Regions from separate parts of the Plantactinospora sp. WMMB334 genome, predicted to be linked through region 1. Evidence: riboswitches for the same ligand, from Rfam matches in the RefSeq annotation. Region 1 holds a riboswitch; the other holds the start of a gene.
What was found. A riboswitch is a leader RNA that binds a small molecule or an ion and turns the genes downstream of it on or off. The one in region 1 is predicted to bind S-adenosylmethionine.
Positions count from the first base shown of each region.

Region 2: it holds a riboswitch for S-adenosylmethionine, as region 1 does, so the genes downstream of both, ACN27G_RS10765 (GNAT family N-acetyltransferase) here and ACN27G_RS33915 (aminotransferase class V-fold PLP-dependent enzyme) in region 1, are expected to answer to the same signal.

Region 1 is NZ_JBMHME010000002.1:7,816,090-7,821,350, reverse strand. It holds gene ACN27G_RS33930 (AI-2E family transporter) at 1-220, opposite strand, end outside; gene ACN27G_RS33925 (GroES family chaperonin) at 363-701, shown strand; gene ACN27G_RS33920 (PrsW family intramembrane metalloprotease) at 725-2,437, opposite strand; SAM riboswitch class IV at 2,495-2,616, shown strand; gene ACN27G_RS33915 (aminotransferase class V-fold PLP-dependent enzyme) at 2,661-3,968, shown strand; gene ACN27G_RS33910 (FUSC family protein) at 3,991-5,241, opposite strand.
Region 2 is NZ_JBMHME010000002.1:2,535,929-2,541,189, forward strand. It holds gene ACN27G_RS10750 (asparaginase) at 1-449, opposite strand, end outside; gene ACN27G_RS10755 (hypothetical protein) at 758-1,264, opposite strand; gene ACN27G_RS10760 (hypothetical protein) at 1,379-1,942, shown strand; gene ACN27G_RS10765 (GNAT family N-acetyltransferase) at 2,025-2,633, opposite strand; SAM riboswitch class IV at 2,648-2,762, opposite strand; gene ACN27G_RS10770 (hypothetical protein) at 2,742-3,497, shown strand; gene ACN27G_RS10775 (NUDIX domain-containing protein) at 3,519-4,058, opposite strand; gene ACN27G_RS10780 (DNA-binding protein) at 4,055-5,158, opposite strand.

The DNA.
Region 1 (5,261 bases):
CGTCCGCGTCGTCCCGGCTCGACGTCGACGGGTGGAGGTCCTTCGATTCCTCGATGTCGGGCGGTGGCACGGCAGGCGGCCCCGGCTCGGGTGTCGCGGCCGGGTGACTGTCCGACGCGGCAGCGTGCCCGGCGGAGGGGTCCGACGACCGTCCGGACGCGTACGCGCGACGGATCCTTGCTCGTAGCTCATCGAAACGGCGCAAGCGCGCACCTCCCACGGCGGCCGCCGGGGCATCCGCGTCGACCCGGCGGCGGAATCGGCCTCCCTACGGTAGCCGCACCGGCACAGGTCGGCCCGGTGCGGCCAGCGGGCCGACGCCACCAACTCCGCCAGCGGTGGCGCACGGTACCGTCACCGTCGTGATCGCCGAGGAGAACAACGACGACGGCCTGCCGATCCGACTGCTGCACGACCGGGTGCTGGTGCGGACGGACGGCAGCGAGGGCGAGCGGCGCTCGACCGCCGGCATCGTCATCCCGGCAACCGCTTCGATGGGGCGGCGGCTCGCCTGGGCGACCGCGGTGGGCGTCGGTCCGAACGTCCGCTCCATCGTCTCCGGTGACCGGGTGCTCTTCGATCCCGACGACCGCTCCGAGGTGGAACTGCACGGTCGGGAGTATGTGCTGCTCCGCGAGCGGGATGTGCACGCCGTGGCCGCCAGGCGGGTGGAGACCGACTCCACCGGGCTCTACCTCTAGTTTCAGGGCCTCCAGGGCCCGCTCTAGGCCCGGCCCGGCCCACCGTGCGGGCCGGGCGGCGGCCAACCGTGTCCGGCCGGCGACGGGCCGCCGTGGCCGGACGGCGGCTGGGCCCCGTAACCGGGCGGGCCGCCGTAACCGGGCGGTGACTGGGCGCCGTAACCGGGCGGTGACTGGGCGCCGTAACCGGGCGGTGACTGGGCGCCGTAACCGGGCGGTGCGCCGTAACCCGGCGGCGGGGCGCCGTAACCCGGCGGCGGGGGCGGATAGCCGGTGCCGACCGGGGCCGGCGGTCGCGGCGGCGTCACCAGCACCACCGGGATCGGCACCACCGGCTCGGCCGGGGCCGCCAGACTGCGCCGGGAGCCGTCCGGGAAGGCCAGGTGGTAACGGCTGCCGTCCCAGATCCCGACCGGCGCCTGCGGATCACGGCCCACGAAGACCCGCCGGGTGGCCTGGATCGCGTCGAGCAGCCGGCGCTCCTCGCCCAGCCCCTGGGCCAGCCGCCCCGGCCGGGTCTCCAGCCCGCGCACCAGCCCGTCCCGGAGCAGCGCCAGTCTGGTCGCGGCGGCCTGCAACCTCCGCATCGCCTTCACGCCCTCGTCCCCGGCCACCCGGCGGGCCCAGCGGCGGGCCGCGTGCCGCCGGCCGAGCGTGCCGAGCGCGGCCAGCTCGGGCGGGGTGAGCCAGCCCGCCCGCACGTACTCGGGCAGCCGTCGCTGGGTGAGCCGCCCCTCCCAGCTCCGCACCCAGACGGCGAGGCCGACCACGCCCAGGAAGATCGGCACCATCAGGCCGACGTAGCTGTAGAGCAGGATCAGTGGCTCCCCGGCGACCTGGGTCAGGGTCGCGGCGAGATTCCACGTGCCGTGCAGGATCATCGCCAGCAGCAGACCGGCCAGCGGGGCGAGGATCCGGATCGCGCGGCTGGCCGAGCGGGCGGCGATGCCGAGACCGATGCCGGTCATCGCGGTGAAGAGCGGGTGGGCGAAGCCGCTGATCAGTACGCGCAGGATGAAGATGCCGAAGACGTTCTGCGCGCCGGTCGCCGGCCCGTACTGGTCGACGCCCTCGGCGTAGCCGTGCAGGCCGAAGTAGAGGATGTTCTCCACCATGGCGAACCCGACCGCCGACAGGCCACAGTAGACGATGCCGTCGGTGATCCCGGCCCACTTCCGGCGCTGGTAGACGAGCAGCAGCAACGGGCCGAGCGCCTTGGTCAACTCCTCGATGAAGGGCGCCACCAACACCCCGACCAGCGGGAGGGGCAGCTCCAGGGTGTCGCCGGCGAAGGTGTTCGTCCGCAGCGACGCGTACGTCGACACCGCCGCGCCCCAGCCGAGACAGAAGAGGAGGTACCTGACCGGCTCGGGGTCGTACCGGTCGAGCCAGAGGAAGCAGGCGACCAGCACCGGCACCGGCAACGAGGCCGCGGCCAGCCCGACCAGCGGCGGCGTGATCCCGGCCGGCTGCACCAGCTCGATCGCCATCAGCACCGCGCAGGTGACGATGAGCGCGATCGCCCCGATCATCGCCAGCAGGCGGGCCCGGCTCCGCTTCTCGGGCGTCGCCGCACCCTCCGGCACCGCGCCCGCCACCGGCGACGGCGGTGACTGGGGCGGCGGGGTGGGCGGCCACGGCGGAATCGGCGACGGCGGCTGCGCCGCCGCCGCACCGGGTGGGGTGTCGGCCATGTGGTCAGCGTAGTTCCTCCGGACAGTCCGGCCGGACCAGATCCGCCCCCGCTGGACGGCCTGGTCGCACGGCGGCCGGTCCGGCTATGCTTCCGGCCAGGTCACGAGTGCCAGCGTCCAAGCCCCGGCTTGCTGGCCGGCAACCCTCGTCGAGGTTCGCGGTGGGGTGCCCCGGGTGATGACCGGGCTCGGTGCGGAAGCGCGCCGGGCAAGCGCGGACCCCGCTCCCGCCCGCACCGGGGTCCCTGAGACCGGAGGTATCCCGATGGGCAGCACCCTCGTGTCCGCATCCGCCCACCCCGCCGAGCCGCTCGACGCGCTGCCGGCGCCGTCGGGGACGAGCCGTTCCGGGCCGCTCGACGTGCTCGGCGTACCCGGACAGGTCAACCTCGACTACGCCGCCACCGCACCCTGCGCGCGGGCCGCCGCCGACGCGGTGGCCGAGCTGCTGCCCTGGTACGGCAGCGTGCACCGGGGCGCCGGCGCGCTCTCCCGGCGCAGCACCCACGCCTACGAGCGGGCCCGGCGGTGCGTCGGCGACTTCCTCGGGGTACGCCCCGACGACCACGTCGTCTTCACCCGGAACACCACCGACGCGCTGAACCTGCTGGCCCGGGCCCTGCCGCCCGGTTGCCGGGTGGTGACCTTCGCCGCCGAGCACCACGCCAACCTGCTGCCCTGGCCCGCCGGAGCGGTCCGGTTGCCGGTGCCCGGCTCGGCCGGCGACGCCGTCCGGGCGGTCGACGCGGCCCTGCGTGAGCTGCGCCGGGGAGACGGCGGCGGCGCACCGGTCCTGGTCACGGTGGCCGGGGCCGGCAACGTCACCGGCGAGTGCTGGCCGGTCGCCGAGCTGGCCCGGGTCGCCCACCGGCACGGCGCCCGGATCGCGCTGGACGCCGCACAGCTCGCCCCGCACGCGGAGGTGGACATCGCCGCCCTGACCGTCGACTATGTCGCCGTTTCCGGACACAAGCTCTACGCCCCGTTCGGGATCGGCGTACTCGCCGGACGGGCCGACTGGCTGGACACCGCGCCGCCGTACCTGGCCGGTGGCGGGGCCACCCTCGGGGTCGGGGCCGCCACCCACGACGTCCGCTGGGCGACCGGACCCGGGCGGCACGAGGCCGGCACCCCCAACCTGCTCGGCGCGGTCGCACTGGCCGCCGTCTGCACCGCGCTGGCCGGCGCGGACCGGGTCGCGCTGCGCGCCGCCGAGCAGGCGCTGCTCGCCCGCCTGCGCACCGGGCTGGCCGCGCTGCCGGAGGTGGTCGAACTCCGTACCTTCGACACGGACGCGCCCCGGGTCGGGATCGTCTCGTTCGTGGTCGCCGGCCGGGACTCGGCGACGGTCGCCGCCGACCTCGCCCGAGGCTGGCAGATCGGGCTGCGCGACGGCCTGTTCTGCGCACACCCGCTGGCCCGGCGGCTGCTCACCGAGGCGGCCACCCGGAGCGGGCGGCCGGACCTGCCACCGACCGCGTTGCGGGCCAGCATCGGGCTGGGCAGCACGGCGGCGCACGTCGACCGCCTGTTGGCCGCCCTCGCGGCCCTCGACGGGCCGCCGCCCCGGTAACGCCCGTCCACCGGCCCACGGGCTACCGGGCAACGGGGCCGGCCTCCGACGACGGGGTGTCGGAGGGGCGGTCCGACGCGGGCACGCCGGGCTCTCCGGCGGCCGTCTCGGCGGCCTCGCCGGCATGCCCGCCCGCCGCCCGGCGCACCAGCTGGTTGGCCTCCAGCCGTTCGATCCCGGTCGCCCGGAGCAGGTCGCTTCCGGTGGTACGCACCTGCGCGATCACCACGCTGCCGGAGAACCCGACCCCCTCCGCGTACGCCCGGCCGGCCTGGCCGATCGCCTGCAACGCCTGCTCCCGGGTGGCCTCCGGGCGTACCCCGTGCCCGAGGTCCTTGCGGAGCAGCCGCACCGACTCGGCCAGCAGGCCGACCGCCGCGGACATCTCCTCCGGGATCGGCTCCCCGTCCTCGATGGCGGTGACCGCCCGCCGGATCAGGGTGCCACTGTTGTGTACGGCATGTTCGATGTACTCGGAACTCTCCACGTACTGGGTCAGCGCACCCCGGCGGTGCCAGCGCACCGGCGACAGGACGGAGGTCTCCCGGCCGCCCTCCAGCGCCTCCTCGAAACCCTGCATGTGGCTCTCCACCTCGCGCAGCCGGTCGAGGGCGGCCTGGGCCCGACCGGGGTCCCGGGTCCTGATCGCTTCCGCGGTCTCGGTGAGCTCCTCGGCGAGCCGGCCGAGCGCGGGCCGGGCCGCCCGGTCGACCACCCGCAGCGGGTTCAACGGCAGCAGCAGGGTGATAACCACGAGCCCCGCGAATCCGCCGATCAGCGCGTCGATCACCCGGGGTGCCTCGATGTTCGCCTCCGCCCGGCTCTGCACGGTCACGATCAGCACGGCGGTCGCGGCCGCCTGGGTCACGACGGCCGGACCGCCGCCGAGGAAGATCGTGGTCACGATCGCCAGAAAGACGATCAGGCCGAGCTGCCAGGGCCCGGTGCCGGCGGCGAAGACCAGCGCGTCGCCGAGGCCGATGCCGACCGCGACCCCGATGATCAACTCGACGGTGCGGCGCAGCCGCTGGCCGACCGAGGAGGCGAGGGTGCCGATGGCGGCGATCGGCGCGAAGACCGGCGACGGGTTGCCGAGGAACTCATGCGAGCCGACCCAGGCCAGCGCCGCCGCCACCCCGGCCTGGAGCGCCAACACGAGATTGAACCGTACGGCGTGCCAGCGGTCCTTCACGGTCGCCCGGGACCGCTGCCGGAACTCCCTCGCCAGGTCGGCGACCCGCTCCTTGTCAAGCTCCTTGGGGCTTCTGGCCACGGTGTCCCGGACGGAGCGCA
Region 2 (5,261 bases), 5.3 Mb from region 1:
AGGGTGAGCGCGTGGAACTCGGCGATGGTGTAGCCGCCGGAGCCCTTGTTGCCGAACTGCACCGTCGAGACGTCGGCGACCTGGCCGATCTCCGGCTGGAGCCGGGCCACCAGGTCACCGATGGCGATCTGGCCGGACCGGTATTCGGTGAAACTGCTGCGGGAGGTGGCGACGCCGGAGATGGTGCCGCCGGTGCCGATCACGGTGACCTTGGGCTTCTTCGCCTTCGCCGCGTTGACGGCCTGGGCGTACGCGACGCTGCGGATCTCGGTCGGTCCGGTGACCCCGGCGACGGTGCCGGTGACCGGTGGCAGCGCCATCGCCGCCGGTTCGGGGGAGCGGTCGATGACGGAGACGACGGTGGCGGTGAGTGCTGCGGTGAGGACGGGGACCAGGACGGCGGTCAGGCGCCGGGGTGTCGGCCGGAGCCGATCCGGAATGCTGGACAATGCGACCTCCAGTCGGATGGGGGTAAGGAGCATCGTCCGAGCTGCTGCTTTCTTCGGCGTTACAAGATCATTTCCGCTTCCTGCCTTCTGGAACGCGCCCGATCCATCGCCGGTATTCGATCTCTGGATGTGGGCGGTCAGGTGCCGGTTCGAGCGACTGCCGGCCGGCAGGCTTCGTGGTGGACGAGCCGACCGCCGGGCTCGACCCCGAGGAGCGGTACGCTTCCGCACCCGCCGGTGGTCGCCGAGGGCCGGCGCGCGCTCGGGCTCGGCCGGACACAGGTCGTGGCGGCAGGCGTGGGGGACGTTCACGCGGCGCCCTGTGCACGGAGCCGATGCTGCAGTGCCGTCTCGAGGTCGTCCGGAAGGCGAAACCATCCATTGACGGTGAAGAGCCGGTGTTTCGGGTTGTGCTGGTAGGACCCTGACACCGGCTTTCCGGCATTGACCTGGACGGCGCCGATGATGTCCTCCGAAGAAACCCGGCCTGCCGGGTCAGGTGTGCGGGCGTCCAGCAGATACACGTAGCCGCTGCCCTGGACATCGGCCTCCCGGCAGATGTCGCCGTTGTTCGTGACGTTTTCGAAGATCACCCTCGACAGCAGCCGAAGGAACGGACCGCTTTCCCGCACGTCGGCCGGCGTCAACTCGCCGCGGTCGGCGCCGCCGCCGACAACTGCCAGGACCGCCTCGGGGTGTAGCCCGTGTTGATATACCCAGTCAGGCTCCAGTAAGGACACGACATCCCGCTCGCCGCCGCCGAAGTCCATGAGGTACCGGAACACGAGGCGATCATGTGGCAGCACGCCGAACACCGTATCGGCAGGTTCGGACGCAGGTCAGCCGGGGCGGTCGGCGCGGCGGGCGTACCCGGGCCACCGCGCCGATCGCGGCAGTCGGGTGTGGTGGCGAGGTGGCAGGATGCCTGAATGGAGATTCGGTTCGACGTCGGTGACGAGCATGGTCGGGTGTTGGTGGAGGTCGTGCCGAACGTCGACCCGATGGCCGTCGGCAAGAGCGAGCGGGACCGGGGCATGCCGGTCTGTACCGCGTCTGTCGAGTTCAGCGCTCGTGGCTACCGGTCGCTGTTGGGCTGGGTGCAGTTGGTCCGCGATCCCGGCGCGGCAGCGGGGTTCGAGATCGACCCCTTCGATCTGTTTGCCGACTCCAGCGCGCCCTTCGCCTGGTACGGGTTTCGACCGACGCTCTTCGACGCTCCTTCCCGTTGGCGTTCCGGAGTGGTGCAGTGGCAGGCGCACAGCTTCCTGACCATCGGTCCGTGGGACGGTGACCGGCGGCTCGTCGTCCCTCTGGTCGGCTTCGCGTGGGGCTACAAACAGGACGCGGAGGACCGGACCGGACCGGACCGGTTGCGCGTGTCGCCGGTGCGGTTGCTCGGGCCGGCCGACTGGGACGGCCATCGCGGTTACCTGACGGAGCGGTATCCGACCTGGAGGTTCGGCGACGGAGGCCCTCTCGCCGCGCAGTCCTGACGCCCGCCCTTGCCGAGGACGCGGTTCGCCGAGCGGCGGCAATACGCCCGACACGAAGACCGGGACACCCCGGTGCGGCAGATCAGCGCGTTGCCGCTCCGCCGGATTCGGTTACGTCGGGCCACGCCAATCGGAAGCAGCGGGGAGCGTCGTTGAGCCGGGTCGGGTCACCGCCCGGCGGTGGCACCGTCGCCGCCGCCACGCAGGTGGCTCCGCGTGACCGGTAGAACTGCTGGGCGGCGGTGTTCTGCTGCAACACCCACAGATGCATCGCGTTGCCGGTCGCCCGCTCGGCGACGGCTCGGGCGGCACGGCCCAGAAGCTGGGTACCGATGCCGGTCCGGCGCTGGTCGTGGACGACGTGCAGGTTGTCCACGAGGCTGCCCCACGTCGGGTCGTCGTCGAACACGACGTGGACGAAGCCCACCAGCCGGCCGTCGTGCTCGGCGATGATGGTCTCGCTGTTGGTCGGTGCGGCCAGGCGCGCCGACCACACCGAGCGGCGGTCGGCCACGACGTCGCCGTCGAGGAACGAGTCGGCGTAGGCGCCCCGGTAGTGCCGGCGCCAGCTCTCCGCGTGCAGCACCGCGATCTGCTCGGCGTCGCTCGCATCAGCGGGTCGGAGTCGTACCGGGCCGAACCGTGCGGTCTGTCCATTGGGCACTGTGATGTCGCCGGAGGACGGGATCATCGGCAGGCAGCTCCTCTCGCGGCTTGCCCGGCACCGGTGTGCCGAGCCCGGTCCTCACCCGGGGCACCCCGCCCGCGAACGGAGGGTAGCCGGCCAGCGAGCCGGGGCTTGGCGCTGGCGCTCATGACCTCTGTCGGCGACCGTAGCACCATCGGTCCCGCCAGCGGAACGTCCTTCGGCGGGGGCGTGGCGGTCGTGGCGGGAGCCGGAGGGCCTCGCGGGGCCGGCGCCTTGATCGTGCGCCTTGGCGTGACAGGGTGGCAGGCCCTCCTCAACCGGGCGCGGCTGTTCGCCCTCTCCCACGAGGCACGCAGCCGGCTCAACACGGCGCTGGCGACCGGCAACTTCGTCGGTGCCGCCATCGGCTCCGCTGCCGCGACCACGCTCTGGTCGGCAGGTGGCTGGACCGCGGTCACGAGCACGGGAACGGCGCTCTGCTGCTTCGTGCTCGGCTGGGACGTCGCGGTCCGCTCGTGGTCAACCCCGCCGCGACGGAGGACGCTGCGCCGGACACTGGTCGAAGCCTTCGACCTGTGGACCGGCCGCTATATCGGCTCCATGGCGGCGGAGGTCGCGGTGCTCATCGAGACCAACCCGGCCCTGCTGGGGTCCAGCGTCACGGCCTATCCTCAGCGCTTCGTCGAGATGGTCGCGAACGCTCTGGCGGAGGTCCTTCCCGCCGGGTGCGAGGGAACGGCCGGGGACATGGCCCGAACGCTGCGGTCCACCGCCGCCGGCATAAAGTACGAGGTGGCCACCCGGTCGGAATTCGTCACACGGATGACGATCGCCATCGACCTTTTCCTGCCGGCGCTCAGCGGCTGTGCACGGGATATCGACGCGAGCGGCAGTCGAGAGAGCTGACGTCCACGTGAGCCACGGCACTCACAAATCACCGTCTGCGAGCACCGAAGTATGAAGATAACGCGCTGCGCCGTCGGTGGCGGCCGCCACTGCCCGGTCCAGCCGTCGCCACACGTACGGCCTGAGTACCGTTGTCGCATCTGCCAGGGAGAAGAACTGGAAGGCCTCGATCTCCGGGTCTGTCGGGCGTAGCGACGTGATGCGTCGGTCGTCGAGGACGCCGCCGTCGAAGACGAACATGAGGCTGTCGTCCCAGGGCCCATGGGGGGCCACCCAGTCGACCACCAGCATGATCCCGAGCGACAGTTCGAGGCCAAGCTCTTCGCGTAGCTCACGCTCGGCGGCCTGGCGCGGTGGTTCGTGGTGTTCGGCCATGCCGCCTGGAAGGTCCCAGTCGGGCTTGTAGCTCGGATCCACCAGCAGGATTTCGCCCCGATGGTTCCGGATGAGCGCATCCGCACCGACGCGCTTGCGCGCCTGCCTGGCGTTGCCTTCGGCGAGGTACGCGTCCCAGGCGTCGCCGTCGCGTTCGTAGAGTGGTCGCTGTTCCCGAGGTGTCATAGCGGCGGGTGTCCTGCTGGTGGCTCGTGCAGGGCGCCGCTGGTACCGATCCATGCCCGTTCAAGCAGAGCCTGTCGAAGTTGCTCGATCACCTCGGAAGCCTCGCCACATCGCTTCGAGTGGGATCGGAGTAGCAGCGCTACATGCGTGAGACGGGCGACGAGCACGGCGGAGCCGAGGTTCACGGTGGAGGCGAGTACCTCGCGGATCAGCGGGCACGCCTCTTCCGCCTGTCCCTGGCCGAGTAGCGCGGTTGCAAGCGCGACCTGGGCGAAGGCCCGGCTACGCACCTGGCCACCTTGACGGCCGGCGAGTGCCTGGTGCAACTGCCTGGCCGCCTCGGTGAAGTCGCCGACTCGGAGGAAACACCAGGCTGCCTCCGAGGCGAGCGATGCATCGTCGAACGGGCTCAACCACTGCGAGGAGGAGCTGCACTCGCGCTGATATGCCGTGTCGGCGGCGGTGATCGCCGCCACAGCCTCGACCGGCCGTCCGCTCGCGGCCAACCCGCATGCGCGCATCGCGTGCAACCGGGCCTCAAGTGGACCGTGCGAAGGACCTTTGCGAAGGTGCGCGAATCCGGCATCGGCGTGCGAGACAGCAGCGTGCGCGTCGCCGTCCTGGCGGGCGCAATGGCTGAGGCTTGCGTGGATCTGAGCAGCTAGTTGAGTATCGCCGCTTGCGGCGGCAGCCGCGCTGGCGCGCAACAGATGCCGAGAGGCCATTGCCTTCGCGCCACTTTCCAATGCCATCCAGCCGGCCATCTCGGCAAGGGACGCTATTGGTGCCCAGGCGGGGAGGGTTCGTAGGTTCGGGCCGGTCGATGGCGGCGCAGACGAGTACTGGGCGAGGCGAGTTGCGACCGTCGCATACAGATGGGCGCCGCCGACCTGTCGATCGGCCGCACGGAGCGCGTGCACGAAGGGGAGCGTGACGCGGTGCGATCCGGGTGGTTGCTGCGGAGACCCGCTGCTGGGTAGCGCGAACCAGAGCATTTCGGCGGGCATGCCGAGTAGGAGCGCCCAACCGACCAGCCGATCGAGGTTGCGTAGCCCTGGCCCGTTCTCCAGGCGGCTGAGCTGAGCCTGCGTCTGGTTCATCCACCCGGCAACGAGATCTTGGGACAGCGGTCGTGGCCCATGGTGGGGATGATGCCGGTACGCCCGGATGACGTGGCCGATGTGGCGCTCGGCGAAGGCCTCC